One region of the Sulfitobacter sp. PR48 genome, then DNA from elsewhere that is predicted to be linked to it. Evidence: riboswitches for the same ligand, from Rfam matches in the RefSeq annotation. Region 1 holds a riboswitch; each other region holds the start of a gene.
What was found. Region 1 has a riboswitch for cobalamin ahead of PVW51_RS24325 (TonB-dependent receptor). Riboswitches for the same ligand answer to the same signal wherever they lie in the genome.
Positions count from the first base shown of each region.

Region 1 (10,334 bases):
CCATGGGCTCCGGCCCGGTGCGCGGCTTTGCCATCACGCTCGGCTTCGGCATCATCACGTCCGTCTTTACCGCGATCTTTGTCACCCGTCTGCTGGTGGTGATCTGGTTTGAACGGGCGCGTCCCAAAACAATTGAGGTCTGACATGCGTTTGCGAATGATCAAGGACGACACGAGTTTCGACTTCTTCGCACGCTGGAAGCTCTGGCTGGGCATTTCGGGCCTGATGATGGTCATCGCCTTTGCCTCCTTCCTGATCCAGGGCCTGAACTATGGCATCGACTTTCGCGGCGGCACCACGATCCGCACCGAAAGCCCGCGCCCCGTGGTTGTTGCGGAATACCGCGATGCGATTGACAAGCTGGGGCTGGGCGACATCACCATCACCGAGGTGTTCGACCCCAGTTTCCGCGACGATCAGAACGTGGCGATGATTCGCATCCAGGCGCAGGACGAACAGCAGGCGGTCACCGTCGAAACCATCGAAGCGGTGGAACAGGCGCTGAAAACCGCGCGGCCCGACATCAAGTTCACTTCGGTCGAATCCGTGGGCCCCAAGGTATCGGGCGAACTGATCCAGACGGCGGTGATTGCCGTGGCGCTGGCGATCGGGGCGGTGCTGATCTACATCTGGCTGCGCTTTGAATGGCAGTTTGCCGCAGGGGCCGTGCTGGCCCTTGTCCATGACGTGGTGCTGACAATCGGCATCTTCTCCGAGCTTGAAATCCGGTTCGATCTGGCGATCATCGCAGCACTTCTGACCATCGTGGGCTATTCGCTGAACGATACCGTCGTTGTCTTTGACCGGGTGCGGGAGAACCTGCGCAAGTACAAGAAACGCCCCCTGAAAGAGATCCTGAACCTGTCCATCAATGAAACCATGAGCCGGACATTGATGACCTCCTTCACCACCCTGCTGGCGCTGATCGCGCTCTTTGCACTTGGCGGTGATGTGATCCGGGGTTTCGTCTTTGCGATGATCTGGGGCGTGATCGTGGGCACCTATTCCTCGATCTTCGTGGCCTCGGCGATCCTGCTCTATCTCGGCGTCAAGCGCGACTGGTCCAAACCGGATGCGAATGCAGGCAACCAATACGCCAATATTGACGCCTGAGACACCCGCGCCGGATCGACCGCAGGTTCGGTCCCAGGTGCGGCGCGGATCAGCTTTTGCGCTGCACCATCAGAAACGGGCCTGCGGGTTTCAGCGAAGTGTGATACCGCCAGTACGGCTAGCTTTTCAGTGCCCCGGATTTTCATCATCGGTTTCCGCGGGCAGGGTGCTGGCATCAAATGCAGCGCTCCAGCGATCCAGCAGCGCGCAATCGCCCTGCAGACACCGCCATTGCCGCAACCCGTTGCGCAGCCCGGCGCGCCCGATCCGGGTCGCAGGCTCGGTGATGCTGCCCGGCTCCCGCTCCCGTTCAAGCGCTGCCCAGCAGAGTGATTTCGCGGAAAGGTATTCCTGCGAACCCCATGCCTGCAACATTTCCTGAAACCTGTAAAAGGCGGCGCGGTTGAACGCCTTGTCCTCTCCCAGCCGTCCGGAAACCGGGCTCTCGGGGTGATAGCCCGCACAGGGCACCCAGCCTTCGGGGATCGGCGCATTGGCGGAATGGGTGCGCCCCGCGCGCAGAAGTTTTGGCAAGACATGCGTATGTGGCCCCTCGGGGGAGGTGCCGCCGGTATCCGGCCCGCCGATCATCTGAAACACCTCGACCCGGCCCAGCCGGGTCAGGGCAACGCGGTGCGGATGCGCCCTGAGGATGGCAGCCATGGCCGGATTGTCCGGATCCATCAGCGACCGGCCCGCCTTTGCGCTCTGGTCGGTGAAACGGGAGACATCGCGCGAGGTCAGGAAGGCCACGGCATCCTGCATCTTCTGCGCCTCAAGCTCCTGCGCCAGCCAGGCTGCGACATCGCGTTCTTTCGGCAGGTCCGCATTGCGCACCTCGCGCCAGACGATGCGTCGCGCCGTCACGAAACCGGGCTGGTTGATGGCCCAGCTGAGCACCTGCATCTCGCGCTCAAGCTCAAGGCTCAGCCAGGGCCGCACAAGGGTGACGCCGCTCATTCCAGTATGTCCAGCGGCTGAAAGACAAGCCCCGATGCCGTTTCTTCCAGAAAAGCGCTGACGCCAAAGGTGTCACGGACAAGCGCTGGGGTCAGCACCGCCTGCGGTGGGCCGTCCGCGGCAATGCCGCCCTTGTCGACGACGATCAGGCGGGTGCAGTGCCGCGCCGCCAACCCCAGGTCATGCAGTGACACGATCACCGCGCGCCCCTCCGCCGCCAGATCGGCAAAGCTGCCGCGGTATTCCAGCGCGAGGGAGGTCGATTCGCGTCCGTAATGCGGATTGGAGGAACTGCTGTCCTTCTCGGTCTCAAGCAGCAGGTTCAGCAGATGGCCGGCCTCTGCCACGCTGCGCCCGTCCAGGCCGAAACTCAGCCGGTATTTCAGCGCTTGGGTCCGGGTAAGCTTCGGCGCGCCGCCGTTGAAGGTCGATTCGTATCTGGTGTTCTCATAGGCCAGCCGATGGGTCAGCCGCCCCTCCAGCATCGCATATTCGCCGTAGACCCCTAGGTCGTGTTGACATTCATTGTCGCCCACCCGCGCGAGGCGGATTTTGCCGCTGGCGCCCTGATGTGAGCGCAGCAATGTGATCATTGGAAGCGAACATCCGGGATGGCAGAGGCAAAATCCGCCGCGCCCCGCAGGGGTTTCGCCAAAATTGCCCATTTCTGCGTTAAGAGAGCTTGAAATAGCTGGCTATTCCTGCGCTCTCTTGCCTGGAACTGAGCAATTTTGGACTGAAACGGGTGGGTGACAATGAATGTCAACACGACCTAGCGTCCGTTCGTCGCGGGTGCCGAACTGGGTCGGATCATCCACCACATAACCCGGCGCATCCGGCGCGAAAGAAATGCGGTTGCCGTTGTCCCATTGCCCAGCTCCAGCGTGGCCGAATAGGTGTCACCGATCCCGCCTTTGCGGGTAATGATATTGATAACCCCCGCCGAGGCGTTGGAACCGTAATAGACCGATTGCGGCCCGCGCAGCACCTCGATGCGCTCGATATTGGCGGTTTCCAGACCGCTGAGAATATATTCGCCATCGCCGCCCGAGGCTTCGATCCCGTCGATCAGGATCAGCGTATGGTTTGCCTCGCCGCCGCGCAGGCGGACCTGGTAAAACTGCTGCCGTACCCGTTGACCGACACGCCCGGCAAGGCGCGCAGGGCGTCCTGCACCGTGGCGATGCCGCGCTCCTCGATCTGTTGTGCCGTGACAACGCGCGCCGCGCGGCCCAGTGCCTCGGCCTCGATCGGCGTCAGCCCGCCCGAGACAATGATTTCGCCCAGATCGAAATGATCCTGAGCCAGTGCAGCAGTGGTGAAGAATGGAACGACGGCTGCGGAAGCCAGAGCGGATGCAAGAGGCATGAGATACCCTCGGTTGCGGCCCCGACGGGCCGCCAGACGTTGAATTGTCTTTTGAGGGATGCCCCCCGCAGACGGTGAAAACACCACAAGCGGAAGCTCCGCAGTCCCGACGCCCCTCGCGCCCGAACAGGGTGAACACCTCGGCAGGTCTCCTGACTCGCGGGTCGTTGCTTGGCCGGACCTTCCCATCACATATGCTGTGACAGTGGTATGCGCCGGCTTCGCTCTCCGCCTACAGTTGCGGGGGCAGTCGTGGATTTGGCCGGAGGGCCGAACCACGTTCCCTATTAACCAGACGGCGAACCGTCCGGACCGAAGTACCCTTTGGTTAGCGGCCCGAATCGTTTCGGTAAAGCCTGCATGGGAAAATTCTCTGCGCCGCCCGGCGGGGCCCGCGGCAAAGCACCCCGCCAGGGGGCGTCTTTTTACCGCGCTGGCCTATAACGTCAGGGCCGCATCGGCTATGATCGTCCTGCCGCTTTGCAAAGGGATGTGACATGCGCTTGAACGAGATCGTCTTTACGGATGCGAAACCCGTCGAAGGCTATGGCCCCGGCTTTTTCCGCATCGGCGGGCAGGTGATCCATGGCCCGGTGATTGCCGGACCCGGTGGCATTCAGACATGGGCCGGGCTGCAGGACGACGCCGCGCTTCTGGCGCTCAAGGGGCAGGTTGACGTGCTCTTTGTCGGGACCGGCGCCGAGATCGGCCATCTGCCGGAATCCCTGACCGGCCCGCTGGAGGAGGCCGGTATGGGGGTGGAGGCGATGGCATCCCCCGCCGCCTGCCGCACCTACAACATCTTGCTGAGCGAAGGCCGCCGCATTGCCCTCGCGCTGATCCCCGTCTGACATGCCCGGGCCGTTGCGCCCGCCCCGCCGGGGTGCCGCGCCGCAAATGACCGCTTTTGCGCGCTCCGCCAATGGGTTACGCAGGGGGCATGATGTTACGTGTCGATGATCTGACCCTTGCCCGTGGCGGTGTGCCGGTTCTGACCGGTCTCAGCCTTGCGCTGGTGCCGGGCCAGGCGCTGATCCTGCGCGGGCCGAACGGCGCGGGCAAGACTACCCTGTTGCGCAGCATCGCGGGCCTGCAACCGCCGCTTTCGGGCCGCATCGAGGGCGCGCAGGACCGTGTCGCCTATGCCGCCCATGCCGACGGGCTGAAAGCGATGCTGAGCGTGACCGAGAACCTGGCCTTCTGGGCGCGGACCTTTGGCACTTCCGACATCACCCCGGCGCTGGATGCCTTTGACCTGCACGGGCTGGCGGACCGGCTGGCAGGCACCCTGTCGGCAGGGCAGAAACGCCGTCTGGGACTGGCGCGGCTTCTGGTCACCGGGCGGCCGCTCTGGGTGCTGGACGAACCCACCGTTTCGCTCGACACCGGGGCGGTGGCGCTCTTTGCCGCTGCCCTGCGCGCGCATCTGGCACAGGGCGGCGCGGCGCTGATCGCCACCCATATCGACCTGGGGATCGAGGCGCAGGTGCTGGACATCACCCCCTTCCGCGCCAGTGCTGCCACCCGCGCCGGCGCCAGCGACGAGGCCTTTCTGTGAGGGCGCTTCTGATCCGCGACCTGACGCTCGCGCTCCGGGCCGGGGGCGGCTTTGGCCTGGGGCTTGCCTTCTTCCTGATCGTGACGGTGCTGGTGCCCTTCAGCGTCGGCCCGCAGGCGGCGCTCTTGCAACTCATCGCCCCCGGCGTGCTCTGGCTGGGCGCGCTGCTGGCCTGCCTTTTGTCGCTGGACCGCCTGCTGGCGCTGGATTTCGAGGATGGCACGCTTGACCTGCTGCTCACTGCCCCGCTGCCGCTGGAGGGGGCGCTGAGCGTCAAGGCGCTGGCCCATTGGCTGACCACGGGCCTGCCGCTGGTGCTGGCCGCCCCGGTGCTGGGCGTGCTGCTGAACCTCGCACCGCCAGGCTACCTCTGGCTTGTCGTTTCGCTGGCGCTGGGGACACCGGCGCTGTCGGTCATCGGCTGTTTCGGCGCGGCGCTTACCGTGGGGATCAAACGCGGCGGGCTGCTGCTGTCGCTGCTGGTACTGCCGCTTTACGTGCCGACCCTGATCTTCGGGGCCGAGGTCGCCCGGCGCGGCGCAGGCGGGCAGGAGGTGACCACACCACTGCTGATGCTGGCCGGGATCACCTGCGCGGTGATCGCCCTGATGCCCTTCGCCTCTGCCGCCGTGCTGCGCATGGGGCTGCGATGAGCGGCGCCGCCCCCCATACCCCCGGTCAATCCGTCGCGCCGTCGTCTATTGAGCACCGCCGCGCGGCAGAGTAGGAGTAGCCCATGTCGATCTGGAGTTACGCAAACCCGGTGAAATTTCTCACCCTGAGCGCGCGGGTACAACCCGTGCTCTGGGTGCTGTCGCTGGCCTGTGTCGCGACCGGGCTGATCTGGGGCTTCTTCGGCACGCCCCAGGATTACCGCCAGGGCGCAACGGTCAAGATCATCTACCTGCATGTCCCCGCCGCCCTGATGGCGATCAACGCCTGGTTCATGATGCTGGTCGCCTCGCTGATCTGGCTGATCCGCCGCCACCATGTCAGCGCGCTGGCGGCCAAGGCTGCCGCACCCGTGGGCGTGGTGATGACCGTGATCGCCCTGCTGACCGGCGCGATCTGGGGCCAGCCGATGTGGGGCACCTGGTGGGCCTGGGATCCCCGGCTTACCTCCTTTCTGATCCTGTTCCTGTTCTACCTCGGCTATATCGCCCTGTGGGAAGCCATCGAAGACCCCGACACCGCGGCCGATCTCACCTCGGTCCTGTGCCTTGTCGGGTCGGTCTTTGCCGTGCTCAGCCGCTATGCCGTGCAGTTCTGGAACCAGGGTCTGCACCAGGGCACCTCGGTGCCGGTGGCGACAGGCGGGCGCAGTGTGGACGATGTGTTCTTCTACCCGCTGGTGATCTGCATGATCGGCTTTGGCCTGCTCTTTGTCGCGCTGGTGTTCTACCGCACCGGCACGGAAATCCGGCTGCGCCGCGCCGCCGCGCTGCGGGCGCGGGCGGGCAGGGCGGCATGATGCCCGATCTGGGAAAATACGCGGTCGAAGTGCTGTCGGCCTATGCGGTGTCGCTGCTGCTGCTGGCGGTGCTGGTGCTCTGGACCCTGCGCCGGGGCCGCGCCGCACGCGCCACGCTGGACGCCGCTGAAAAAGAGGCCGGACGCCATGGTTAAGCCCCTGATGATCGCTCCACCGCTGATTTTCGCCGCCTTCGTCGCGCTGGCCGCTGTCGGCATGTTCCGCGACGATCCCGAAGGCCTGCCCTCCACCCTGGTTGGCCAGGCTGCCCCCGGCATTCCCGAAGCGGCGCTGGAAGGATTCCCGCCCGCCACCGCGCGGATGCTGGTATCGGGCGAGGTCACATTGGTGAATTTCTGGGCCAGCTGGTGCCCGCCCTGCCGGGTCGAGCACCCCAAACTGCTTGAACTGGCCAAGGCCGGCCTGCCGATTGTCGGGATCAATTTCAAGGATCAGGCAGGCACCGCGCGCAGCTACCTTGAGGATGAGGACACCCCCTTTGTCGGCGTTGGTTTCGACCCGCAGGGGCGCACCGCCATCGACTGGGGCGTGACCGCGCCGCCGGAAACCTTCATCCTGGATGGTGACGGCACCGTGCTGTTCCGCTTTGCCGGGCCGCTGGTCGGCTCGGATTACGAGCAACGCTTCCTGCCCGCGCTGAACGCGGCGCTGGGGCGATAGCGCGGGAAAAGAACTTAATGCCTCCGGCGGGGAATATTTCTTGCCAAAAAGAAAACGGGGGCCCGGCTGTCAGAGCCGGTAGCCGCCCGATACCGTGATGGTCTCCCCGGTGATGAACCCTGCCGCATCCGAGGCGAGGAAGCGGACCACCTTCGCGACATCTTCCGGCACGCCGTGACGTCCCAGGGCGGTCAGATCGGTGAAGGCCTTGATCAGCTCGGGCGGGCGGGGGTTTTCCACCCGTTCGATGGCGCCGGGGGCGACGCCGTTCACGCGAATGCCGCGCGGGCCCAGTTCCTTGGCCATGGCGCGGGTCCAGCTGTTCAGCGCGGCCTTGCTGGCGGAATAGGAGGCAGCCCCGCCTGCGGGGAACTGCGCGTTTACCGATGAGATGTTGATCACCCGCGCTCCCCGCGACAGATGCGGCAGGGCGGCGTTCAGTAGGGCCATGGGGGCCGCCACATTGACCAGATGGTTCAGCGCCGGCTTGCCATCGTCCATCTCGATCGCACCGGCATTGTTGACGATCACGTCCAGCCGCCCGAAGGCCTTCATGACCTCCGCGATGATCCGATCCGCCGCCGCAGGGTCGGCCAGATCGGCCCTGATCGCATGGACCGCCGGATGCGCGCCCAGCAAGGCATCGGGCGGTGTCGCATGATAGGTGGCCGCCACCCGGTGGTCGCCTGCCAGATCCGATGCGATGGCGCCCCCGATCCCCCGCGCCGCGCCGGTCACAAGAACAACTTCCGTCATTTTCCTGGTGCCTTCTGATCTGCCCCGCCGCAACATCCGGACCCGACGAATTAACTGGTTGTTTACAGAAAGTTGCCCGCGGGGATCCGGCTCCCTTGTTTCCTCAACATGGCGCGCGTCACGGCCAAGTGCAACCGGATCACGAAAAAACCCGCCGCGACAGGCGCGGCGGGTTGGTTTCAGTCGCTCTCGCGGGCGGGGTTATTCCGCTGCGATGGCGTCATCCCTGGCCAGGTCGCGCAGCACGTAATGCAGCACGCCGCCATGTTCGATGTATTCGATCTCGATCGCCGTATCGATCCGGCACTTGATCATGATCTCTTTCTTGCTGCCGTCACCCATGGTGATCTCGCAAGGCACTTCCTGCAGCGGCTTGATGGTGTCGAGACCGGAGATGGACACTGTTTCATCCCCTGTCAGACCCAGCGATTTGCGGGTGTCGCCACCTGTGAACTCGAAGGGGATCACCCCCATGCCCACCAGGTTGGAGCGGTGGATACGCTCAAAGCTTTCCGCGATCACCGCCTTGACGCCCAGCAGGGCCGTGCCCTTGGCCGCCCAGTCGCGCGAGGAGCCTGCACCGTATTGTTCGCCGCCGAAGATCACCAGCGGTGTGCCGTTTTCCTGATGCGCCATGGCCGCGTCAAAGATCGAGGTCTGCTTGCCATCGGGGCCCTTGGTATAGCCGCCCTCGACGCCGTCCAGCATCTCGTTCTTGATGCGGATGTTGGCGAAGGTGCCGCGCATCATGACCTCGTGGTTGCCGCGACGCGAGCCATAGGAGTTGAACTCCCGCACCGGCACCTGACGCTCGACCAGATACTGGCCGGCGGGGGTGCTTTCCTTGAAGGAGCCCGCGGGGCTGATGTGGTCGGTGGTGATCATGTCGCCCAGCATTGCAAGAACCTTGGCGTTCTCGATGTTGGTGATCACGCCCGGCTCCGGGGACATGCCCTGGAAATAGGGCGGGTTCTGCACATAGGTGGATTGCGGCGGCCAGTTGTAGGTCTTGGCATCCGTGGTCTCCACGCTCTGCCACTTTTCGTCGCCCTTGAAGACATCGGCATATTTCGACTGGAAGCTCTCGCGCGTCACGGTCTGCTCGACCAGCTCGGCAATCTCCTGTGTCGTGGGCCAGATGTCTTTCAGGTAGACGTCATTGCCATCCTTGTCCTGACCCAGCACGCCATTGGCCAGATCGACGTTCATGTCACCCACCAGCGCATAGGCCACCACAAGCGGCGGAGAAGCGAGGTAGTTGGCACGCACGTCGGGCGAGATGCGCCCTTCGAAGTTGCGGTTGCCCGAGAGGACCGAGGTGCCGATCAGGTCATAATCGTTGATCGCCTTGCTGATCGCAGGCTCCAGCGGGCCGGAGTTGCCGATACAGGTGGTGCAGCCGTAACCGACAAGGTTGAAGCCGATGGCATCCAGATCCTCCTGCAGGTTGGCCGCCTCAAGATAGGCGGAAACAACCTGGGAACCGGGGGCGAGCGATGTCTTGACCCAGGGCTTGCGAGTCAGGCCAAGGGCCCGTGCCTTGCGCGCCACCAGACCGGCACCGATCATCACATAGGGGTTCGATGTGTTGGTGCAGGAGGTGATGGAGGCAATGACGATGGACCCGTCATGCAGCTGGTAATGGCCATCCTCGGTCTGCACATAGCCGCGCTTGTGGCTGCCTTCGTCACCGGGGATCTCGCGGGGCTCGGGCTGGCCACCTTCACCTTCCCAGGTGACTTCCTGCGCCTTGGAGGCGTCCTTGCCCGCGCGCAGGCCCTTGACGTATTGGCCAAATGCCGTGTGCGCGGAGGTCAGCGCGATATAGTCCTGCGGACGCTTGGGGCCCGAGATTGCGGGCACGATGGTGCCCATGTCGAGCGTGAGCGTGTCGGTGTAGACCGGTGCATAGTTTTCGTCGCGCCACATGCCGTTCTCGCGGGCATAGGCTTCGACAAGCGCGATGCGGTTCTCGTCACGGCCGGTGGTGCGCATGTAGCGCAGGGTCTCGCCGTCGATCGGGAAGAAGCCGCAAGTGGCACCGTATTCGGGGGCCATGTTGGCGATGGTCGCGCGGTCTGCCAGCGGCAGGGTATCGAGCCCGTCGCCGTAGAATTCCACGAATTTGCTGACCACGCCCTTTTCACGCAGCATTTCCACGACTTTCAGCACCAGGTCGGTGCCGGTGGTGCCTTCCATCATCTTGCCGGTCAGCTCGAATCCCACGACCTCGGGGATCAGCATGGAGATCGGCTGGCCCAGCATTGCGGCCTCGGCCTCGATCCCGCCGACGCCCCAGCCCAGAACGGCCATGCCGTTGACCATGGTGGTGTGGCTGTCGGTGCCGACCAGCGTATCGGGATAGGCCACTTCCTCGCCGTTCTGATCCTTGTCGGACCAGACCGTCTGCGCGAGGTATTCCAGGTT
Region 1 is NZ_JARAMM010000013.1:48,682-59,015, reverse strand. Features, by position in the region: gene secD (protein translocase subunit SecD) at 1-143, shown strand, start outside; gene secF (protein translocase subunit SecF) at 145-1,113, shown strand; gene PVW51_RS17180 (DUF6925 family protein) at 1,240-2,073, opposite strand; gene PVW51_RS17175 (ABC transporter ATP-binding protein) at 2,070-2,666, opposite strand; partial or broken gene PVW51_RS24325 (TonB-dependent receptor) at 2,846-3,441, opposite strand; cobalamin riboswitch at 3,567-3,773, opposite strand; gene PVW51_RS17165 (Mth938-like domain-containing protein) at 3,939-4,292, shown strand; gene ccmA (heme ABC exporter ATP-binding protein CcmA) at 4,382-4,999, shown strand; gene ccmB (heme exporter protein CcmB) at 4,996-5,652, shown strand; gene PVW51_RS17150 (heme ABC transporter permease) at 5,736-6,470, shown strand; gene ccmD (heme exporter protein CcmD) at 6,470-6,625, shown strand; gene PVW51_RS17140 (DsbE family thiol:disulfide interchange protein) at 6,618-7,151, shown strand; gene PVW51_RS17135 (SDR family NAD(P)-dependent oxidoreductase) at 7,221-7,907, opposite strand; gene acnA (aconitate hydratase AcnA) at 8,109-10,334, opposite strand, start outside.

Region 2 (10,334 bases), on a different contig from region 1:
CAGTCCCTGACACCCTCCAGCCAGCCGCCGCCAAGCTGCGGTTCGCGTGCAATGGCGCGGTCCTGCCGGAGAAGCGAGATGATCTCGGGAATGGCAAAGATGCCAAGGCCGACGATGACCAGTTTCAGCCCGTCCGCCAGATAGGGGAAATCATAGGACGACATGCGCAGATCGCCCGAAGAGGCACCCTCGCCAATGGTGCCGATCAGCATGCCCAGACCGGCGGCGACGATGCCCTTGATGGCGACGCGCCCTGCAAGAATGCCGACCATTGACAGGCCGAAGATGGTGATCATCAGCAATTCAGGCGTGCGGAACTCCAGCACGATGGGCCGGGCGATCAGGATGAAGATCGTCAGGAAGCTCGCGCCGACCAGACCGCCGAACAGCGATGAGGCAAAGGCGGCGGACAGCGCGCGCGCGGCCTGTCCCTTCTTGGCCATGGGAAAGCCGTCCAGCACCGTTGCCTGGCTGGCAGACGATCCCGGAATGCCCATCAGAACAGAGGCGAAAGTATCCGATGTCGGCACCACGGCCACCATCCCCACCATGAGCGCAAGCCCCAGAATCGGGTCCATCCCGAACATGAACGGCAAGAGCAGCGACAGCCCCGCGATGCCGCCCAGACCGGGAAACACCCCGATGCAAAGGCCCATCAGAACACCAAGTGTGAGGTAACCCAGTACGACGGGCTGCAAGATCAGCCCCCACGCACTGCCCAGCGCCGGCAGCGCCTCCATGATGACTTCCATGACAAATCCTCCCGATCCGCTTGGTCAAACGCCCCGCCTGTCGGCGGGGCGCTCGCAAAGCGGGTCTCAGTTCAGCGACACGCCGTATTTTTCCTGCAGCCAGTTCTGGATGAAGGCCTTGGCCTCGGGTGTGACCTTGGTGGCGCTGGCAAGCGCCTTTTGCGCAGGCACGCCGGTCATCTGGGGGTATTTGCCCAGACGCTTTTCCGAAATCGCGGCGAAATCGGGACGCGCCTTGATGGCCTCGAAGGCGGCTGTATAGGTCGCAATCGCCGCTTCGGAGGCGCCATTGGGCAGGAAGACCATCTTCTGCGCCGGGAAACCGGCGATGAAGAACGCTTTCCAGGCATCCCAGCTCTCGCCGGAGGTTTCGCAGCCCTCGGTGGCTTCGCAGACTTCCTTGAAGGTCGGGATGTCGGGGAAGGTCGGATCGCGCACGATGTTGCCATCGTCATCCAGCGCGCCCCAGGTCATCATCGGCACGGCTGTGCCCGCCTCGACCAGCGGCGTCACGCCCGACAGGTAGGAGGAGGATGTCTGATAGTCGATGTTGGCTTCGCCCCGTTCAAACATCAGGCGGCCATCACCACGGCCCTTGATGCCCATGACGCTTTCGACATTCAGGCCCAGCATTTCCCAGGCCAGTGTCGGCACGAGGTCAAGGCGCGTGGCACCCTGGTTGCCATAGATGAAATCGACTTCCTTGAGGGCGCTGGCGTCCATGCCGTCCATCTTCGCCGCCAGGTCGGGCGGCAGATAAGCGACACCGCCGGTCCCCGAGGCCAGGACAACGTTCCAGTCGGCATAGTCGAACTTGACGCGCGGATCACCCAGCAGGAACGGGAATTGTGTGGAGCCGCTGGAGCCGAAGATGGTGGTGCCGTCCTCAAAGGTCTGCGACTGGAAATAATTCGCACCCTTGGTCGAACCGGCACCCGGCATGAACTTCACGACCACCGTGGGCTGACCCGGCAGCGCCTCGGACAGAAGCGGGGCATAGAAGTTGGCCCATTTGGCCGAGCCGCCGGTTTCCGAGAACGGGATGATCCATTCGACGGTCTTGCCCGCCATATCCATGGTTTGGCCTTCGGCATGTGCCTTGACCGAGAATGTTGCAGCGGCAGCGGCGACGAGACCAACGGCCACGCGACGCGTGGTTTTGAAAGTGGACATATCTTCCTCCCTTGAATGTAGTCCCTGGTATTGGAGGGACCAAATTAGAATCACGAGGGGGTGTCCGCCCCCTGTTGATCTACGCTGAGTGAACTGCGAACCTTTCATGAAACTTGCATGCGGGAAAATAAGTGCCGTGCGGATTACGCTGATCGAGGACAATGGAAGCCTGGCCAAGGGCATCGGATACCGTCTGCAAGACGCAGGCCATGCCGTGGATCATCTGGCCGATGGCGCCGAAGCGGAAACCTACCTGCAGGCCGACGGGGCCGATCTGGTCATCCTCGACATCAACCTGCCGGGGGTGGACGGGCTGACGCTGCTGCGCCAGATGCGCCAGCGGGGCGATACCCGGCCGGTGATCCTGCTGACCGCAAGGGCAGAGACCGAGGACCGCGTGCTCGGGCTTGATGCCGGTGCCGATGATTATCTGATCAAACCCTTCGACATGGCGGAACTGGAAGCCCGCGTGCGCGCCCTGCTGCGCAGGCGCGCCATTCCCCAGCAACAGCGCGAGGCCGTGGGCGCCCTGCAATATGATGTCGCCGGTCGGCAGTTGTTCGACGGTGAAACCGAGATCGACCTGCCACGCCGTGAGATGTCCATGTTCGAATGCCTCTATGCCGCCAATGGCAGGCTGGTGACCAAAAGCACCCTGCTGGACCATGCCTATGGTGTCGGCACCGATGTGGCCGATACGGTGGTCGAGGTCTATGTCTCGCGCCTGCGCCGCAGGCTCAGCCCCCATGGCATCCAGATCAAGACCCAGCGCGGTCTGGGCTATCAACTCCTGACCGGGCAGGCGGAATGAGGCCGCATTCGCTCCGCTCCCGGCTGATCCTGATCATCCTGACCCCTTTGCTGCTGATCGCCCTGATCACCGGGATCTGGCAATACAGGACAACGACACTCAGGGCCGAAGGCATCTTTGACCGGGGTCTTCTCTCTGCGGCCCTCGCAATTTCGCGCGATATCGCGGTTTCGGATGGCGACGCGCTGAGCCCGCCGACCCGCGCCATCCTCAGCGATACCTCGGGGGGCGAGATTTTCTACCACGTCTATGCGCCCGACGGCGTCTTTGTCACCGGCTACGCAACCCCGCCGGTGCAACCCCCGTCGGCCCCCCAGAATCGGGCCGAACCCTATTATTACGACGCCCGCTACCGGGGCGAGGAGGTGCGGGTCCTGCGGTTTCAGGATGGCACGACGATCAGCGGTGTCAGCGGGGTTTTCAACATCACGGTCTGGCAGAATGCCGATGTGCGCAACAACTTCGTGCATGAAGTCGTGACGCGATCATTCGCTGTCATCGGCCTGCTCGTGGCCTCGGTGGCCCTTGTCGTCTGGTTCGGCGTCGCCCTTGGCCTGCGCCCGCTGCTGGATCTGGAAATGGCCATTGCCCGCAGGACCCCCACCGACCTGGAGCCGATCCGCCGTCCGGTGCCGATAGAGGCCCGCAAACTTGTCGAAACGCTGAACACCCTGCTGGACCGCGTCTCTCGCCGGATCAGCTCGAAGGATGAATTCATCTCCAACGCCGCCCATCAGTTGCGAAACCCTGTCGCCGGTGTGCTCGCCCTGGCCGAGGCGGTGCAGAACGCCCCGAGCCGCGAATCCGCCATCGCGCGCAGCGCCGAACTGGTCGATGCCGCCCGTGAGGCGAGCAGCCTGACAAACCAGCTTTTATCCTTTGAGCGGGCGAGCGGCACAGATGTTGACCGCTCCGGCACCCGGATCGACCTGCGCGACCTGCTGAGCCAGATCACCGAGCGCTTCAAGGCCCAGATCGCGCCGAGGCAAGTGGAACTGACCCTCGCGCTTCCCGACAGGGCGGTCGTGATTAAGGGCGACGAATTCATGCTGCAGGAGGCCTTTTTGAACCTGTTGATGAATGCCGTGGTGCATGGCGGCCCCGGCATGTCAGCCATCGCGGTCAACCTGGCCAGAGAGGGCGAGATGGCCGTGATCGAGGTGAAGGACAACGGCGTCGGCATCCCGCGCGAAAAATTCGTCGAAGCGGTCAGCCGTTTCGGTCAGGCCAATGGCGGCCCGGGCAGCGGGCTGGGCCTGCCCATCGCGGCGCGGGTGATGGAAAACCACGGCGGGTCGCTCAGGCTGCTCGACATATCGGAGGGGACGGCTGTGCTGCTCGCGCTTCCTTTGGACGAAGGGGACCTGCCGCACGACAGCCGCCGCAGAAGCGACTGACGATACAGCGTCCCGCCTTTAACCTGATACTCGCCGTATCGCCGATGTCCCGAGAGCGCGAAGCGCGGCAGGGTATTGGCGCTTCATGTTCAAGGCCGCGCGCTTTACCCGGTTGCGTCAGAGCGCCCCGATGATTTTGACCGCTGGGATAAATCAGGCGATCGGCGGTTTTTCGGCCAGCAGGATGAACCGGTCGTAAAGCCGGGTCCGCAGGTTGTTGCGCAACCCGGTGGTCTGCCGCTGCGCCCGCGCAATCGGCGCATGGGAGAGTTGCCGGATTGGCGAGAACCCGGCCGCCTCCAGCATCGGCACCAGCTGTTCGGCCCTCAGCCCCCCAGCAAAGGGCAGACGCCGCATGATCGCGCGATGCTGTTCGCCCACCGCCCCGTCAATATGCGGCTCGGGCGAAATCCTGTTCCACAGCGCCAGAACCCGGGCGGCCACCCGCCCGGCAAGCGGCAGGTTCGCCCAGTCACCGTCATAGATCAGCAGCCGTCCGCCGGGGCGCAGAACGCGATACCAATCGGCAAAGGCGGCCTCCGGCTCGACCAATGTCCAGACCAGATGGCGGCAAAGCACGGCGTCATAACTGTTGTCAGGCTCCAGCGTGCGTGTGGCATCGGCATGAAGGAACCGCAAACGCGGCTTGCCTGCGTGTTTTTCACGCGCCCGGGCCAGCATGGCTTCGGAAAAATCAAGCGCGGTGACGTCATGGCCCTGATCATGGATCAGCCTGGTGACCTCGCCCGTGCCACAGGCCAGCTCAAGCACACGCCTGGGGGCCGGTCCCAGATGTTCGCGCATCGGGGCTGCCCAGGCCGCCGCTTCCGCGCCCGGCTCGATGCGGTGCCCGAAGGACATATCAAAGGTTGCAGCGCGCCGGGACCAATGGGCGCGGATTTCCTCGGTCAGATCGTGGTTCAGGGTCATTCGGTTTCCCGGGCAAGGATGGCGGTGAAACGATCTTTGGCGCGGCGCGGAAGATCGGCTGGAAAATCGGCTTGGGGAATGTCTCCGACCTGAATCAACATGACCATTCCCATCGCGAAATGCGGCGAGCATTTGATTCCGTAGCTGCCCGGCACTGTCAATGTCACGGTGAACTCTTCGTTGATCTGGCTTTTGAACGGCACGGCACCCAGCGGCAGCATCCCGTCGATGATCGCGGCATTATGCCCCGATTGCACTGGGATGAAACGCACCGCGTCGCCGGGGGCGATTTTCAGAAATTCCGGTTCATAGATCATCGCCCCCTGACCGTTGCGTGTGTACATCTGCACCTCATGCGTTTCGGCAAGGGCCACCAAGGGGGGCAGGGCGGACAGGATCGTCAGCAGCGCAATATGCTTCATCGGTTCACACCTCGTGACATAGAAAGCGAAAGACAGTTGCATTGTCGGCGGGGTCGCGGAGCCGGGTGGCCTGAACGCGAAAGATCGAGGCCAGCCGCGCGGTGCTCAGCACCTCATCGGGCGGCCCGCAGGCGACCATCCGCCCGCCCTCCATCACCGCCAGGCGGTCACAGCCCATCGCCTGGTTGAGATCATGCAGCGCCATGACCACCGTCACCGGCAGATTGGCCACCAGCCGCAGCAGCGACAGCTGGTGGTGGATATCCAGATGGTTGGTCGGCTCATCCAGGATCAGGATGCGCGGCCGCTGCGCCAGTGCCCGTGCGATCTGGACCCGCTGGCGTTCACCGCCCGACAGCGTGGCCCAGCGGTGCCCTGCCATCTGGGCCATGCCCACGGCCTCCAGCGCATCGGTCACGATGGCCCGGTCCTGCGCACCGAAAGGGGCCAGCGCCGACAGCCAGGGCGTGCGTCCCAGCTCGACCACATCGCGCACCAAAAGTGCCTCGGAGGTTTCGGCGATCTGTTCCACAACCGCAATCTTATGGGCGATGTCGCGCCTGCTGAGCGTGGTCAGGGGCGCGCCGTCCAGCAGCACGGTGCCGGTGCGGCGCGTCAGCAGCCCCGCCAAAAGGCGCAGCAGCGTGGATTTGCCGGAACCGTTCGGGCCGATCAGGCCAAGCGTCTCACCCGGCGCAACCTCAAGCGAGACGTCCTCGACAATGGGCCGCGACCCTGCCGCCCAGCCAAGGGATCTTGCCTCAAGCCTCATGACCATCTCCTGTTGCGCACAAGGATCAGCGCAAAGCCCGGCGCGCCAACCAGCGCCGTGACCACACCAATCGGGACAACCTGACCGGGGATCAGCATGCGCGATGCGATATCCGCCAGGATCAGAAAGACCGCCCCCGCCAGGGCGGAGGCAGGCACAAGCCGCGCATGCCGTGGCCCGACGACGAAACGCATGGCATGGGGGATCACAAGGCCCACGAACCCGATGGAGCCGACCAGGCTGACCATGGTGGCGGTCATCAGGGTCACGGCACCGATCAGCATGATCTGCACCCGACGCACCGCGATGCCAAGCGAGGCCGCCGAGGACACGCCGAAGGAAAACGCATCCATTGCCCGCGCAAACCACAGGCAGATCAGAAAGCCGACCGCGGTGACGGGGGCCGCCAGCACCACATCGGGCCAGCGCACCCCCGACAGATTGCCCAGCAGCCAGAACATGATCCCGCGCGCCTGTTCGGCATTTGCCGATTTGGCGATCAGAAAGGATGTCAGCGCGTTGAAAAGCTGCGAACCGGCGATGCCCGCAAGCACCAGCTGCGCAGAACCGCCACCCGCCGCGCGCGCCAGCATTGCCACCACGGCAAAGGCCAGCGTCGCCCCGACAAAGGCCCCGCCCGAGATCCCCAGCAGACCACCGCCAACGCCCAGAATGGTGACCGCAACCGCACCGGCTCCGGCCCCTGCGGACACGCCCAACAAATAGGGATCGGCCAGCGCATTGCGCACCAAAGCCTGCAGAACGACACCCGACAGGGCAAGGCCCGCTCCACAGGCGGCAGCCAGCAGGGTGCGCGGCAGCCGGTAGCTCCAGATAATGCCGGCGTCGATAGGATCGACGATCAGCCCGGCGTCCCAGATGTTATTGGCAAAGACCGCCGCCACCGTCGCAAGCGGCAGCGGCGTCTCACCAATGACGACACCGCCCAGAACGGCCAGCATCATTATGGCCGCCCCCTGCGCGACCCGCAGCCCATATGTGCGCCGCAAAACGCGGGGGGCAGCCAGATCACTCATTGAAGATCAAACTCCGGCAGGGCCTCGGCCAATGTCTCAAGCGCTGTGACATTGCGGATCGAGGGGTCCATCGAATGCGCGTTCAGGATCACGATGCGGTCATTCCTGACCGCGTCCATCTGGCTGGTCACCGGATCGCTGCGCAGGAATTCCAGCTTCTTCTCCACATCATCCGCCTCGAAACGGCGCCGGTCCATTTCGGCGACGACGATGACCGAAGGGTTGGCGCGGGCGATGCTTTCCCAGCTGACAACCGGCCATTCCTCGTCGCTTTCCACGACATTGCGCAGCCCGAGCTTCTCCATCATGTAACCCGGAGGTCCCTTGCGGCCCGCGACATAGGGGTCGATGTCCATCTCGGCGGAGGAGAACCAGAACACGGCCGAAGCATCGTCAAGATCCAGCGCCGCCGCCTTTTCGATGGCCGCCGCTTCGCGGGCTTTCAGATCCGCGACCAGAGCCGCGCCTTTTTCGGACACGTCAAAGATCTGTGCCAACTGGGTGACACCGGCATAGATGCTGTCCATTTCGAACATGGCCAGACGGGTGCCGTCCGATCCGGTGCTGTTGTCCTTGGCCCAGCAATCGGCGGGCAGTACGAAGGTCGGGATGCCAAGGTCGGCAAACTGGTCGCGGGTGGCGACGATGCCCTGCGGGCCGATGTGCCATTCATATTGCACGACAACCACATCGGGGCGCTTCTCGACCACGGATTCAAAGCTGGGGTCATTGTCGGCCAGACGTTCAATGCCAGCGTTCAATTCGGTGAACTCCGGCAACACTTCGGTGAACCACACCGAGGTGCCGGCAACCCTGTCGCCAAGCCCCAGCGCATACATCAGTTCGGTTCCGGCCTGACCGACAGTCACCGCCGTTTCAGGGGACGCGTCAAAGGTGACGTCGACGCCGCAATTCTCGATCGTCAGGGGATAGGCCGTCTGGGCCTGCGCCACCGGCGCGAAACAGACCGCGCCCAGCAGGGCCGCCCTTAGTGTCTTGTGATACATCCTATGTCTCCGGAGTGTGATGGGCCCGGAGACAAAGAGGGTATGGCGAACCCATGGCTGGCCTGCACGGCAACCGGGGCGGCTGACATCTGCAGGTTGGCGATGGAGGGTGCATGGATGCACCGCTGGACAAAGTTCATTCGACACCTCCCCGGACTCCCCGCCCGGGCCGCGTTACGTTTGCTGTCGGCAGGTCTCCTGACTGGCGGGTCGTCACGGCAGCGGCCTTCCCATGGCACGGGGCCACAGTGGCATGATCGCTGCACGCTCATCGCCTACAGTTGCGGGGGCAGTTCCGGTTCACCGGCGGACCGGTGGCGGATTCCCTTTTGATTCCTTGCGGAAACCGACAGGCGTTGTTCTAGCCAGCAATTTCCGCAGCCGCAATCGCCGATCTCGGGCCGCTCAACCACAGCCCGGAGCGCGACGGGTCGCAGCTGCGCGGCAGGGGCGGCGGCACAGGTCATTTCAGGCCCTGCGCCTCCATCGCTTCGGCCAGTGCCTCAAGCCCGTCGATGATCCGGGTCGAAGGGTTCAGCGTCATCGCGTCCATCGGCAGCACCCGGCCCTCGCTGACCGCCTCCATCAGGCTGGCCACCGGATCGCCGGTCAGGAACGCCATCTTGGCCTCGGTCGAATCCATCGGATAGCGGCGGCGGCTCATGTCGGCGATGGCGATGATCGTCGGGTTTTTCCGGGCGATGGTCTCCCAGCTCACGGTCGGCCAGTCCTCGAAACTGTAGATGATGTTGGTCATCCCGAGTTGCCGCGCCATGTAGCCCGGTGCGCCGTTCTGCCCGGCGACATAGGGGTCGGCCTCCGTGGTTGCCGACGAGAACCAGAAGACGACGCTGACATCTCCGGAGACCGCGCCGACCTTTGCCTTTGCCGCTGCTTCACGCTTGCGCAGATCCGCGATCAGCGCCGCGCCCCGGTCCTGAACGTCAAAAATCTCGGCCAGCTCGGCAATGTCACGATAAACGAGGTCCATCTCGAAGGGCACCGGGCGCGGGCCGTCCGAGGTTTCCATCTGCGGCCGGTCGGCACAATCCGACGGCAGGTTGTAGGCCGGAATGCCGAGGTCCGCGAATTGCTGGCGCGTGCCGACGGACCCCTTTATCCCGATGTAATATTGCAGGTCAGTCGTCACCAGGTCGGGGCGGCGTTCGATCACCGCCTCGAAGGAGGGGTTGTTGTTGTCCAGCCTTTCGATCCCGGCATCCACTTGCGCGAACTGCGGCAGCACCGGACTGCGCCAGACCGAGGTCGCCCTGACCCGGTCGGCCAGCCCCAGCTGATACAGGATCTCGGTGCCCCGCTGGCCAAGCGAAACCACAGTCTCGGGGGCCTTCGGGAACACCAGTTCTATGCCGCAATTGTCGATGGTCAGCGGATAGTCGGTTTTGGCCAATGCCGGCAGCGCCAGCACCATTGCCGTCAGGGCGGCGCCGCTCAGGGATTTGAGGGACATATGTGATCTCCGGTTGATGAAGCGACCGGAGACAGGAAGGGATTGCCGACCTCGGACAGCAACACGGCGCCGGCCGTGAGGGCAGGAGCATTGTTGCAGTTACCGGAAACCCCGAAAGGCCCCGTTGAGGAAAACGTCATATGGCACCTCCCCGGACACCCCGCCCGGACCGCGTTGCTGTTGCATGTCGGCAGGTCTCCTGACTGACGGGTCGCTGTGCTTGGCTGCCTTCCCATGGTCCTTGGACCACAGTGGCATTTATGGCTTGGCACTCGCCGTCTACAGTTGCGGGGGCAGTTCCGGTTCACCGCTTGCGCGGTGGCGGATTCCCTTTTGATTCCTTTCGGAAACCGACAGAAACTGGTTAACCTCTCGTTCTGGTGAATACAATCACACCTCGACAGTGACCTTGCCGATCGGGTGCGAACAGCAGGCCAGGATATAACCCTCCGCGATATCATCTTCCGAGATGCCGCCGTTATGGACCATGTGAACATCGCCCTCCGTCTTGCGGATCTTGCAGGTGCCGCAGATGCCAAAGGTGCAGCCCGACGGGATGTTG
Region 2 is NZ_JARAMM010000004.1:233,067-243,400, forward strand. Features, by position in the region: gene PVW51_RS07470 (tripartite tricarboxylate transporter permease) at 1-752, opposite strand, end outside; gene PVW51_RS07475 (tricarboxylate transporter) at 819-1,925, opposite strand; gene PVW51_RS07480 (response regulator transcription factor) at 2,062-2,736, shown strand; gene PVW51_RS07485 (sensor histidine kinase) at 2,733-4,133, shown strand; gene PVW51_RS07490 (class I SAM-dependent methyltransferase) at 4,287-5,063, opposite strand; gene PVW51_RS07495 (pseudoazurin) at 5,060-5,485, opposite strand; gene PVW51_RS07500 (ABC transporter ATP-binding protein) at 5,490-6,257, opposite strand; gene PVW51_RS07505 (FecCD family ABC transporter permease) at 6,254-7,294, opposite strand; gene PVW51_RS07510 (ABC transporter substrate-binding protein) at 7,291-8,301, opposite strand; cobalamin riboswitch at 8,473-8,667, opposite strand; gene PVW51_RS07515 (ABC transporter substrate-binding protein) at 8,765-9,772, opposite strand; cobalamin riboswitch at 9,944-10,142, opposite strand; gene PVW51_RS07520 (hybrid-cluster NAD(P)-dependent oxidoreductase) at 10,163-10,334, opposite strand, start outside.
Region 2: linked by a shared signal. The riboswitch ahead of PVW51_RS07510 (ABC transporter substrate-binding protein) and the one ahead of PVW51_RS24325 (TonB-dependent receptor) in region 1 are both predicted to bind cobalamin.

Region 3 (10,334 bases), on a different contig from region 1:
CTCGGCCTCGTTCGGGGTGGGGGCCTGGAAATTCTCCTGGTGGTAGCGATCCATGTCATAGCCAAGACCCTGAAGCGCCTCGCGCACGGTCTGCATGAAGGGCTCGGGCCCACAGCAAAAGACTTCGCGCTCCAGATAATCGGGGGCCATGAGGCCCAGCATCAGCTGGTTGATCTGGCCGCGATAGCCGGTCCAGGGCGCAAACCGGTCGGCCGCCTTGACGATCCAGTGCAGGTCGATGCCCGGCACCCGGCTGGCCATGTGCTCCAGCCGCTGGCGAAAGATGATCTCGGACGGGCGGCGCGCGCAGTTCACAAAGACGATGTCAGGCTCGGTGCCCAGATCGAACATCCAGGTGGTCATCGACATCATCGGCGTGATGCCGGACCCGGCCGAGATGAACAGGTATTTGTCTGACGGGAAATCGGTATGGGTGAACCAGCCCGCCGGTCCCGTCACCTTCAGCCGCATGCCGGGTTCCAGGTGATCCAGCATCCAGCGTGTGCCGATGCTGTCGGCCTGCGCCTTGACGGTGATCGAGATCGACCGCGGCCGCGAGGGCGAGGAGGAAATCGTATAGGTCCGGTGCACGGTGCCACCGGGCACCGGCAGTTCCAGCGTCAGGAACTGACCCGGCTTGAAGTCGAACAGCGCCCCCGAGGGCGCGCGAAAGGTGAATGTGGCGGTATTGGCCAGTTCGGGGATGACCGACACGCATTCCAGCGGTTCATCGTCCTGCCAGAAGATATTGGACGGATGGGCGATATCTTTCATCGTGTTACTCCGCCGCCATCTGGGTCGGGGTCAGCCGCCGCGACATCGTGTTGCAATACCAGTCGACAAAACCGATCACGCCGGTCTCGTGGATGGGCGAATAGGGACCGGGCTCATAGGCGGGTGAATTGATGCCGCGCTGGTTGTCTTCCACCACCCGGCGGTCCTCGTCATTGGTGGCGATCCAGACCTCGGTCAGGCGCTGGAGATCGTAATCCACACCTTCCACGGCATCCTTGTGGACCAGCCATTTGGTCGTGACTTGCGTTGTCGTCGCCGTCAGCGGTGTGACGCGAAAGACGATGGAATGATCCGGCAGGAAATGGTTCCAGGTGGTGGGGTAATGGTATTTCAGCAAAGTGCCGGCGGTGTCGTCCCGGACCCGCCCGAGAAACTTTGTCACCGCCGGTTTCAGGTCCATCGTAAAGCTCTTGGCACCCGGCAGAAGCGGCATCCGCGCAAGGCGGTATTGCATGTCCTCGGCCATGCGGAATTGCGAGGGATAGCCCTGATCTTCCAGCCGGTCGAAATGGGCCTGAAGATGCGGCGGTGTCTCCCCTTCCTCGATGCCGGTGACGGTCGGATCATCGGTAAAGGACCGGCACAGGCCCGGATGGTTGCCCCCGCAATGGTAACATTCGCGGTTGTTTTCCCAGACCAGCTTCCAGTTGCCGTCTTCGATGATGCTTGTCTCATGCGCGACCTTGGCGTCGCTCAGGTCATGCACCGCAAGATAGGGCTGCGCGAGGGCGGCGAAGGCCTCGAAATCGGGCGCTTCATCGGCAAGGCAGATATAGATCAGCCCCTGCAGATCCCGGCAATGGACCGGTTTCAACCCATGCTGTGACGGATCGAAATCAGGCCCCATTTCGCGGGCCCACAACAGCTTTCCGTCCAGACTGTATGTCCATTGGTGATAGGGGCAGACCAGGTTGGGCGACACGCCCTTTGCCTTGTTGCAGATGACCGAACCGCGATGGCGGCAGGAATTGTGAAAGGCGCGGATCACGCCATCGGAACCGCGCACGATGACCACGCCGTAGCTGCCGACCTGATGGGTGACATAGCTGCCCGCTTTGGTCAGTTCGCAGGCAGGGACGGCGAACAGCCAGTCGCGGTAGAAAATCGTTTCCATATCCGCGCGAAAGACGTCGGGATCGGTGTAGAAGGGTTGTTCCAGCGCATGGCCGGCGCGGCGCCGTGCCAGCAGGTCGCTGAGTGGGTGGGTCATCTTTCTGGTCTCCTGCCGCGCCCCGCGGATCGATTTGGGCAGATGACAGCACAAGACACCGATGGGCCGCAGCCTCTGGGAGGTGCCGCGCGCCAATTCAGTGCCAAGACCGCCACCCGCGGTTGAACAACTTCACCAAGGCTGGTTTCCGGACTTGATCGCAGCCCGTGAGGGCCCGAGGCGCAACGCCTTCCCGGGCTCCTCCTGCCCAGTGGCCGTTGATGCGCCGCATTACGATCTTACCGTTGCGGGGGCAGTGCCGGATTTTCGCCGGCTTCCCAATTCTCGGACCGAAGCCCGCACCTTGTCCTGTGATGATAGGCCGGACGCATGTTTTATGAAGATTTATTTGCGACCAAAACACTCTTGGAAAAGACAGCAACGCATTTTCCCGGAAGGGGAAGGTAAAAAGGCCGACATCTATATATTGACAGTTTGCCTCAAGTTCACCCAATATGCAGTTGCTTTGGTGCCGGCGACTCGTCTTGCCGGTGAAAAGGGAAGCTGGTGAAAATCCGGCACTGCCCCCGCAACTGTAAGCAGCGAGTCACGTCCCGTTACCACTGGTGCATGCCGCACCGGGAAGGGGGCCGCGACACCCGAGCTGCGAGTCAGGAGACCTGCCGGAGCACCATAGATGACGACCGCGGCGGAGGGCCGGGGCGCGTGTTCCGGTGCCACTGGCGCCCGATCCCGTGCCCTTCCTTTCGTGCCAACACCATAGTGAGGACAGGGCAAATGACCATTACAGTCTATTCCAAACCGGCCTGCGTGCAATGCACCGCAACCACCCGCGCGCTTGAGATGCGCGGCATTGATTTTCAGCTGATCGACCTGACCGAGGATGCCGCGGCAATGGCACTGGTGCAGGGTCTGGGCTATCGGCAGGCCCCCGTCGTGGTGGCAGGCGATGATCACTGGGCCGGATTCCGCCCCGACAAGATCAGCGCGATGATCTGAGGGCGCGGCAATGGGCGGGCTGGTCTATTTCTCGTCCCGGTCGCAGAACACGCATCGTTTCGTGGGCCGGACCGGTCTGGCGGCGGCGCGTATTCCGCCGGACCCCGAAGCGCCGCTGCCCGCTCCCGACGCGCCCTTTGTGCTGGTCACACCAACCTTTGCGGACGGGCAGGGGCGTGGCGCGGTTCCCAAACCGGTGATCCGCTTTCTCAACATTGCGCGCAACCGTGCGCTGTTGCGCGGGGTCATCGCCTCGGGCAACCGGAACTTCGGCGCGACCTATGCGCTGGCGGGCGATGTGATCGCCAGAAAATGCGCCGTGCCGGTGCTGTATCGCTTTGAACTCGCGGGGACCGACGGTGATGTCGCCCGTGTCCTGGATGGATTGGACAGATTTTGGAAAACGCAACTCTTGACCGCGAACTGACCGACAGCGCCCCGGCCGCAGCGGTGCCTGCCGAATGGCAGGGGCTCGACTACCACGCGCTGAACGCGATGCTGAACCTCTATGACGATCAGGGGCATATCCGTTTCGACGCCGACCGCATGGCGGCGCGGCAGTACTTCCTGCAGCATGTGAACCAGAACACGGTGTTCTTTCATTCGCTGGATGAAAAGCTGGACTATCTGGTCAGCGAAGGCTTTTACGAAGAGGCCGTGCTGAAGCAATATGACCGCGGTTTCCTGCACCGGATCTGGGCGGCAGCCTTTGCCCTGAAGTTCCGTTTTCCGACCTTCCTGGGCGCGTTCAAATACTACACCAGCTACACGCTGAAAACACTGGACGGGAAACGCTATCTCGAACGCTTCGAAGACCGCGTGGTGATGGTCGCCCTGACGCTGGCGCGCGGCAGTGAAGACGACGCGATGCGCCTGATGAACGAGATCATCGCAGGCCGGTTCCAGCCCGCAACGCCGACCTTCCTGAACGCGGGCAAGGCGCAAAGGGGCGAGCTGATTTCCTGTTTCCTGCTGCGTCTGGAAGACAACATGGAAAGCATCGGGCGGGGCATCAATTCGGCCCTGCAATTGTCCAAGCGCGGCGGCGGCGTGGCCCTGCTGCTGACCAACCTGCGCGAACATGGTGCGCCGATCAAAGGGATCGAGAACCAGTCGTCCGGGGTGATCCCGGTGATGAAACTGCTGGAAGACAGCTTTTCCTATGCCAACCAGCTGGGCGCGCGTCAGGGCGCCGGAGCCGTCTATCTGAACGCGCACCACCCCGATATCCTGCGTTTCCTCGATACCAAGCGCGAGAATGCGGATGAAAAGATCCGGATCAAGACCCTGTCGCTGGGCGTGGTCATCCCCGACATCACCTTTACCCTGGCCAAGAAGAACGAGGATATGTACCTGTTCTCGCCGCATGATGTGGAACGGGTCTACAAGGTGCCTTTCTCGGAAATCTCGGTGACCGAGAAATACCACGAGATGGTGGATAACCCCAGGATCCGAAAGAAAAAGATCAACGCGCGGGCGTTCTTCCAGACGCTGGCCGAGATCCAGTTTGAATCGGGCTATCCCTATATCATGTTCGAGGACACGGTGAACCGCGCCAACCCGGTCAAGGGGCGCATCGTCATGTCGAACCTGTGTTCCGAGATTCTCCAGGTCAGCGAGGCCTCCGAATTCAACGACGATCTGAGCTACAAGCATCTGGGCACCGATATCTCCTGCAACCTCGGGTCGCTCAACATCGCCAAGGCAATGGATGGTGGCGATCTGGGGGGCACGGTGCAGGCGGCGATCCGGGCGTTGAACGCGGTGTCGGAACTGTCGGCCATCGACTCGGTGCCTTCCGTGCGCCGGGGCAACGACGAAGGACATGCCATCGGGCTCGGGCAGATGAACCTGCACGGTTTCCTTGCGCGCGAGCATATCCACTACGGCAGCGCCGAGGGTGTGGATTTCACCAACATCTATTTTGCCACGGTGCTGTTCCACTGTCTGCGCGCATCTAACGCATTGGCGCGCGAACGCGGCCGCAGCTTTGCCGGTTTCGAAACGTCGAAATACGCCGATGGCAGTTTTTTCGATACCTATGTCGAACGGGACTGGCTGCCCGAAACCGCGCGCATCAAGGCCCTGTTCGATCAGTTCGGCATCGAAGTGCCCAGCCGTCAGGACTGGAACGCGCTGAAAGAGGAGGTCATGAAGGACGGGTTGTTCAACCGCAACCTTCAAGCGGTGCCGCCGACCGGGTCGATCAGCTATATCAACAATTCGACCTCGTCGATCCACCCGATCACCTCGAAGATCGAGATCCGCAAGGAGGGCAAGCTGGGCCGCGTCTATTACCCGGCGCCCTATATGACCAATGACAATCTTGAGTACTACCGGGATGCCTATGAAATCGGGCCGGAGGCGATCATCGACACCTATGCCGCCGCCACGCAGCATGTGGATCAGGGCCTGTCGCTGACGCTGTTCTTCAAGGACACCGCCAGCACCCGCGACATCAACCGCGCCCAGATCTACGCCTGGAAGAAAGGCATCAAGACAATCTATTACATCCGCCTTCGCCAACTGGCGCTGGAAGGAACCGAGGTGCAGGGCTGCGTCTCCTGCTCGTTGTGAGGACCGAAATGAAAGATCTGACCCATTCCCGCCCCGTGCCGCGCGCGATCAACTGGAACCGTTTGCAGGACGACAAGGACCTGGAGATCTGGAACCGTCTGACGGTGAACTTCTGGCTGCCGGAAAAGATGCCGCTGTCGAACGACATCCAAAGCTGGTCGCAATTGTCGGAGGAAGAACAGCGCCTGACGATCCGGGTGTTCACCGGCCTGACACTGCTGGACACGATCCAGAACACCGTCGGCGCACCTGCGCTGATGGCCGATGCGGTCACGCCGCATGAAGAGGCGGTTCTGACCAATATCGCCTTCATGGAGGCGGTCCATGCGCGGTCCTATTCCTCCATCTTCTCGACCTTATGTTCCACCGCCGAGGTGGACGAGGCATTCCGCTGGTCGGAAGAGAATGCGCAGCTGCAGCAGAAATCGCGGCTGATCCTAGATGAATATGACGCCACATCGAACCCGCTGCGCAAGAAGGTGGCCAGCGTGTTTCTGGAAAGCTTCCTGTTCTATTCCGGCTTTTACCTGCCAATGCATTGGTCCAGCCGCGCCAGGCTGACCAACACCGCCGATCTGATCCGCCTGATCATCCGCGACGAGGCGGTGCATGGCTATTACATCGGCTACAAGTTCCAGCGCGCCATGGAACGGCTGACCGAAGCGGAGCGGGCTGAATTGAAAGACTTTGCCTTTGCGCTGATGTTCGACCTCTACGAGATCGAGACCCGCTATACCGCGATGCTCTATGACCCGCTGGGGCTGACCGAAGATGTAAAGAGCTTTCTGCACTACAACGCCAACAAGGCGCTGCAGAACCTGGGGTTCGAATCGCTGTTCCCCGAGGAATTGTGCAAGGTGAACCCGGCGATCATGGCGGCCCTCAGCCCCAATGCGGATGAGAACCACGACTTCTTTTCCGGCTCCGGCTCATCCTATGTCATCGGCAAGGCCGAGGCGACAGAAGACGCCGATTGGGATTTCTGAACGCGCCGCGCGGACAGCGGTCTCGAATTCGCGCGTGGGGAAAGCGGAAAGGGCTCGCAGGTCGCCCGGCCGCACCAGGCACAAATATCCCCTGTGCATGCGCGCGGTGAGCCGGTTCAGCGATGCGCCTCGAACGCCGGTCTTGCCTCACAGCTGACGGCGGCGGCTATTCCGCCGCGATGACGGCCCGTGGGGCAGGCACATAGTTCAGGATCGGCGCAAGCCAGCGTTCAACCTCGTCAAAGGGCATGTTCTTGCGGCTGGCATAATCCTGCACCTGATCCCGTTCGATCTTGGACACGCCGAAATAATAGCTATCGGGATGCGCGATATAGAGGCCGGACACCGATGATCCCGGCCACATCGCCATGCTTTCCGTCAGCGTGACACCTGTGGCGGCTTCGGCGTCCAGCAGGCTGAACAGGGTCCGCTTCTCTGTGTGGTCGGGCTGGGCGGGATAGCCGGGGGCGGGGCGGATGCCCTGATAGGGCTCGCCGACCAGTTCGTCAGGCGCAAAGGTTTCATCGGCGGCATAGGCCCAGTAGCTGCGGCGCACGCGCTGGTGCAGCATCTCGGCCATGGCCTCGGCAAAGCGGTCGGCCAGTGCTTTGACAAGGATCGCGGAATAATTGTCGTTTTCCTTGTCGAACCGCTTGGCGATCTCGGCCTCCTGCGCACCTGCGGTCACGACAAACCCGCCGACCCAGTCGTCGGTCCCATCGGGGGCGACAAAATCGGCCAGTGCCACATTGGGGCGGCCGGCGCGTTTGGCATGTTGCTGGCGCAGCGTGTGCAATCTGGCCAGATCACCGCTGCGCGAGCTGTCGGTGAACAGCTGGATGTCGTCGCCCCGTGCATTGGCGGGCCAGAACCCGACAACCGCCCGCGGCCCGAACCATTTTTCATCAATGATCCGTTTCAGCATTTGCCTGGCGTCGGCAAACAGTGCCCGCGCGGCTTCGCCCTGTTTTTCATCCTCAAGGATTTTCGGATAGACGCCCTTCAGCTCCCATGTGCGAAAGAACGGCGTCCAGTCGATATATTCGGCAATCTCGGCCAGATCCCAATCCTCGATGGTCCTGGCACCGGTGAAGCTGGGGGCGGGCACGGTATAACCGCTCCAGTCGATCCGCATCGCATTGGCACGCGCCTCGGCCAGCGGCACACGTTTCTTGGCGCGTTCGGCGCGTTCATGGCGCTCGGTCACTTCGATGTATTCGGATCTGATCCTGTCGATATAGGCGGCCTTGCGGTCCTTGCTCAGCAACTCGCCAACCACCCCCACCGCGCGGCTGGCATCCAGCACATGGACCGCCTGACCCCGGGTGTAGCGCGGCGCGATCTTGACGGCGGTATGTACCTTTGAGGTCGTGGCGCCCCCGATCAGCAGCGGAATGTCAAAGCCCTCGCGCTCCAGCTCGGCGGCCAGGTGAGACATTTCGTCAAGGCTGGGGGTGATCAGGCCGGACAGGCCGATCACATCGACATTCTCGTCACGGGCGATCTGCAGGATCTTCTGCGGCGGCACCATCACCCCAAGGTCGATGATTTCATAGTTGTTGCAGGCCAGCACGACGCCGACGATGTTCTTGCCGATGTCATGCACGTCGCCCTTGACCGTGGCCATCAGCACCTTGCCCGCGGTCTCGCGGCCGACACCGCCGTTCAGCCGCTTTTCCTCTTCCATATAAGGCAGCAGGACCGCCACGGCCTGTTTCATCACCCGGGCCGATTTGACCACCTGCGGCAGGAACATCTTGCCCGCGCCAAACAGGTCTCCGACCACGTTCATGCCGGCCATCAGCGGCCCTTCGATCACATGCAGGGGGCGTTCGGCGGACTGGCGCGCTTCCTCGGTATCGGCTTCGATGAACTCGGTGATGCCGTTGACCAGCGCATGTTCCATCCGCTTTTCGACACTCCATTCGCGCCATGCCAGATCGCGCAGCTTTTCCGTGCGCGCACCGCCGCGAAAGCGGTCGGCGATGTCCAGCATCCGTTCGGTTGCATCGTCGCGACGGTTGAGCACCACATCTTCGCAGGCCGCGCGCAAGTCGGGATCAATCTGGTCATAAACCGCCAGCTGCCCCGCGTTGACGATCCCCATGTCCATGCCCGCCTGAATGGCGTGATACAGGAACACCGCATGCATCGCCTCGCGCACCGTGTCATTGCCGCGGAAGGAGAACGACAGGTTCGACACCCCGCCCGAGACATGGGCATGGGGCAGGTTGCTGCGGATCCAGCGCGTCGCCTCGATGAAATCGACGCCGTAATTGTTGTGTTCCTCGATGCCAGTCGCCACGGCGAACACATTGGGGTCAAAGATGATGTCTTCGGGGGGAAAGCCGACCTCATCCACCAGGATGCGGTAGGCGCGTTCGCAAATCTGGATCTTGCGCGCGCAGGTGTCGGCCTGGCCGTCCTCGTCAAAGGCCATGACCACCACCGCGGCACCATAGGCAAGGCACAGGCGCGCATGGTGGCGAAAGGCGTCTTCGCCCTCTTTCATGCTGATCGAATTGACCACGGACTTGCCCTGAACACATTGCAGGCCTGCCTCGATCACCTCCCATTTCGAACTGTCGATCATGACCGGCACCCGGGCGATGTCCGGCTCGGCGGCGACAAGGTTCAGGAATTCGACCATCGCGGCCTTTGAATCGATCAGCCCCTCGTCCATGTTGACGTCGATGATCTGGGCACCGTTTTCGACCTGATCCCGCGCCACGTCCAGTGCCGCACTGTAATCACGGTTGGTGATCAGCTTGCGGAACCGCGCAGAGCCGGTGACATTGGTGCGTTCGCCCACATTCACAAAGGGAATATCGGGGGTCAGAACAAAGGGCTCCAGCCCGGACAGGCGCAGATGGCGGCTCATGCTGCCACCTTGCCTTGCAACTGGCGGGGGGCATGGGGTGCCACCGCCTCGGCAATGGCGGCGATATGGTCGGGCGTGGTGCCACAGCAGCCGCCGACCACGTTCACCAACCCTTCGGCAGCGAATTCGGCCACCTGGCGCGCAGTATCCCCGGGCCCTTCGTCGTATTGCCCGAAGGCATTGGGCAACCCGGCATTGGGATAGGCACAGATCAGCGTATCCGCCACCCCCGCAAGCTCCGCGATATGCGGGCGCATCGCGCTGGCCCCAAGCGCACAGTTCAGACCCACGGTGAAAGGCCGCGCATGGCTGACCGAATGCCAGAAGGCGGTGGGCGTCTGCCCCGACAGCGTGCGCCCGGAGGCATCGGTGATCGTCCCCGAGAGCATCAGCGGCAGCCTGCTGCCCTGTTCTTCAAAGGCCTCGAAGCAGGCGAAAATCGCAGCCTTGGCGTTCAGCGTGTCAAAGATCGTCTCGATCAGGATCAGATCGGCCCCGCCCGCGATCAGCCCGCGCACCTGCTGGCCGTAGGCCAGGCGCAAGTCGTCGAAGGTGACAGCACGGTATCCCGGATCGTTCACATCCGGGCTGAGTGATGCGGTTCGGTTTGTCGGTCCGACCGCCCCCGCCACGAAGCGCGGCCTGCCGTCGATGGCCGTCGCCCGGTTCATCGCAGCACGGGCGATGCGCGCCCCTTCGGCGTTCAGGTCGTGCACGGCGCTTTCCATCCCGTAATCGGCCTGCGCGATGGTGGTGGCGGAGAACGTGTTGGTCTCGACAATATCCGCACCGGCCATCGCAAAGGCGAAATGGATATCCTCCACCGCCTGCGGCTGCGTCAGGGTCAAAAGGTCGTTGTTGCCCTTCTGCGGATGCTCGGAATGGTGGCGGCAGGCATGGCCGGACCCATGCCCGGCGTAGTCCT
Region 3 is NZ_JARAMM010000004.1:243,529-253,862, forward strand. Features, by position in the region: gene PVW51_RS07520 (hybrid-cluster NAD(P)-dependent oxidoreductase) at 1-774, opposite strand, end outside; gene PVW51_RS07525 (aromatic ring-hydroxylating oxygenase subunit alpha) at 779-2,005, opposite strand; cobalamin riboswitch at 2,128-2,326, opposite strand; cobalamin riboswitch at 2,456-2,647, shown strand; gene nrdH (glutaredoxin-like protein NrdH) at 2,744-2,965, shown strand; gene nrdI (class Ib ribonucleoside-diphosphate reductase assembly flavoprotein NrdI) at 2,976-3,392, shown strand; gene nrdE (class 1b ribonucleoside-diphosphate reductase subunit alpha) at 3,461-5,542, shown strand; gene nrdF (class 1b ribonucleoside-diphosphate reductase subunit beta) at 5,551-6,528, shown strand; gene metH (methionine synthase) at 6,695-9,409, opposite strand; gene PVW51_RS07555 (homocysteine S-methyltransferase family protein) at 9,406-10,334, opposite strand, start outside.
Region 3: linked by a shared signal. The riboswitch ahead of PVW51_RS07525 (aromatic ring-hydroxylating oxygenase subunit alpha) and the one ahead of PVW51_RS24325 (TonB-dependent receptor) in region 1 are both predicted to bind cobalamin.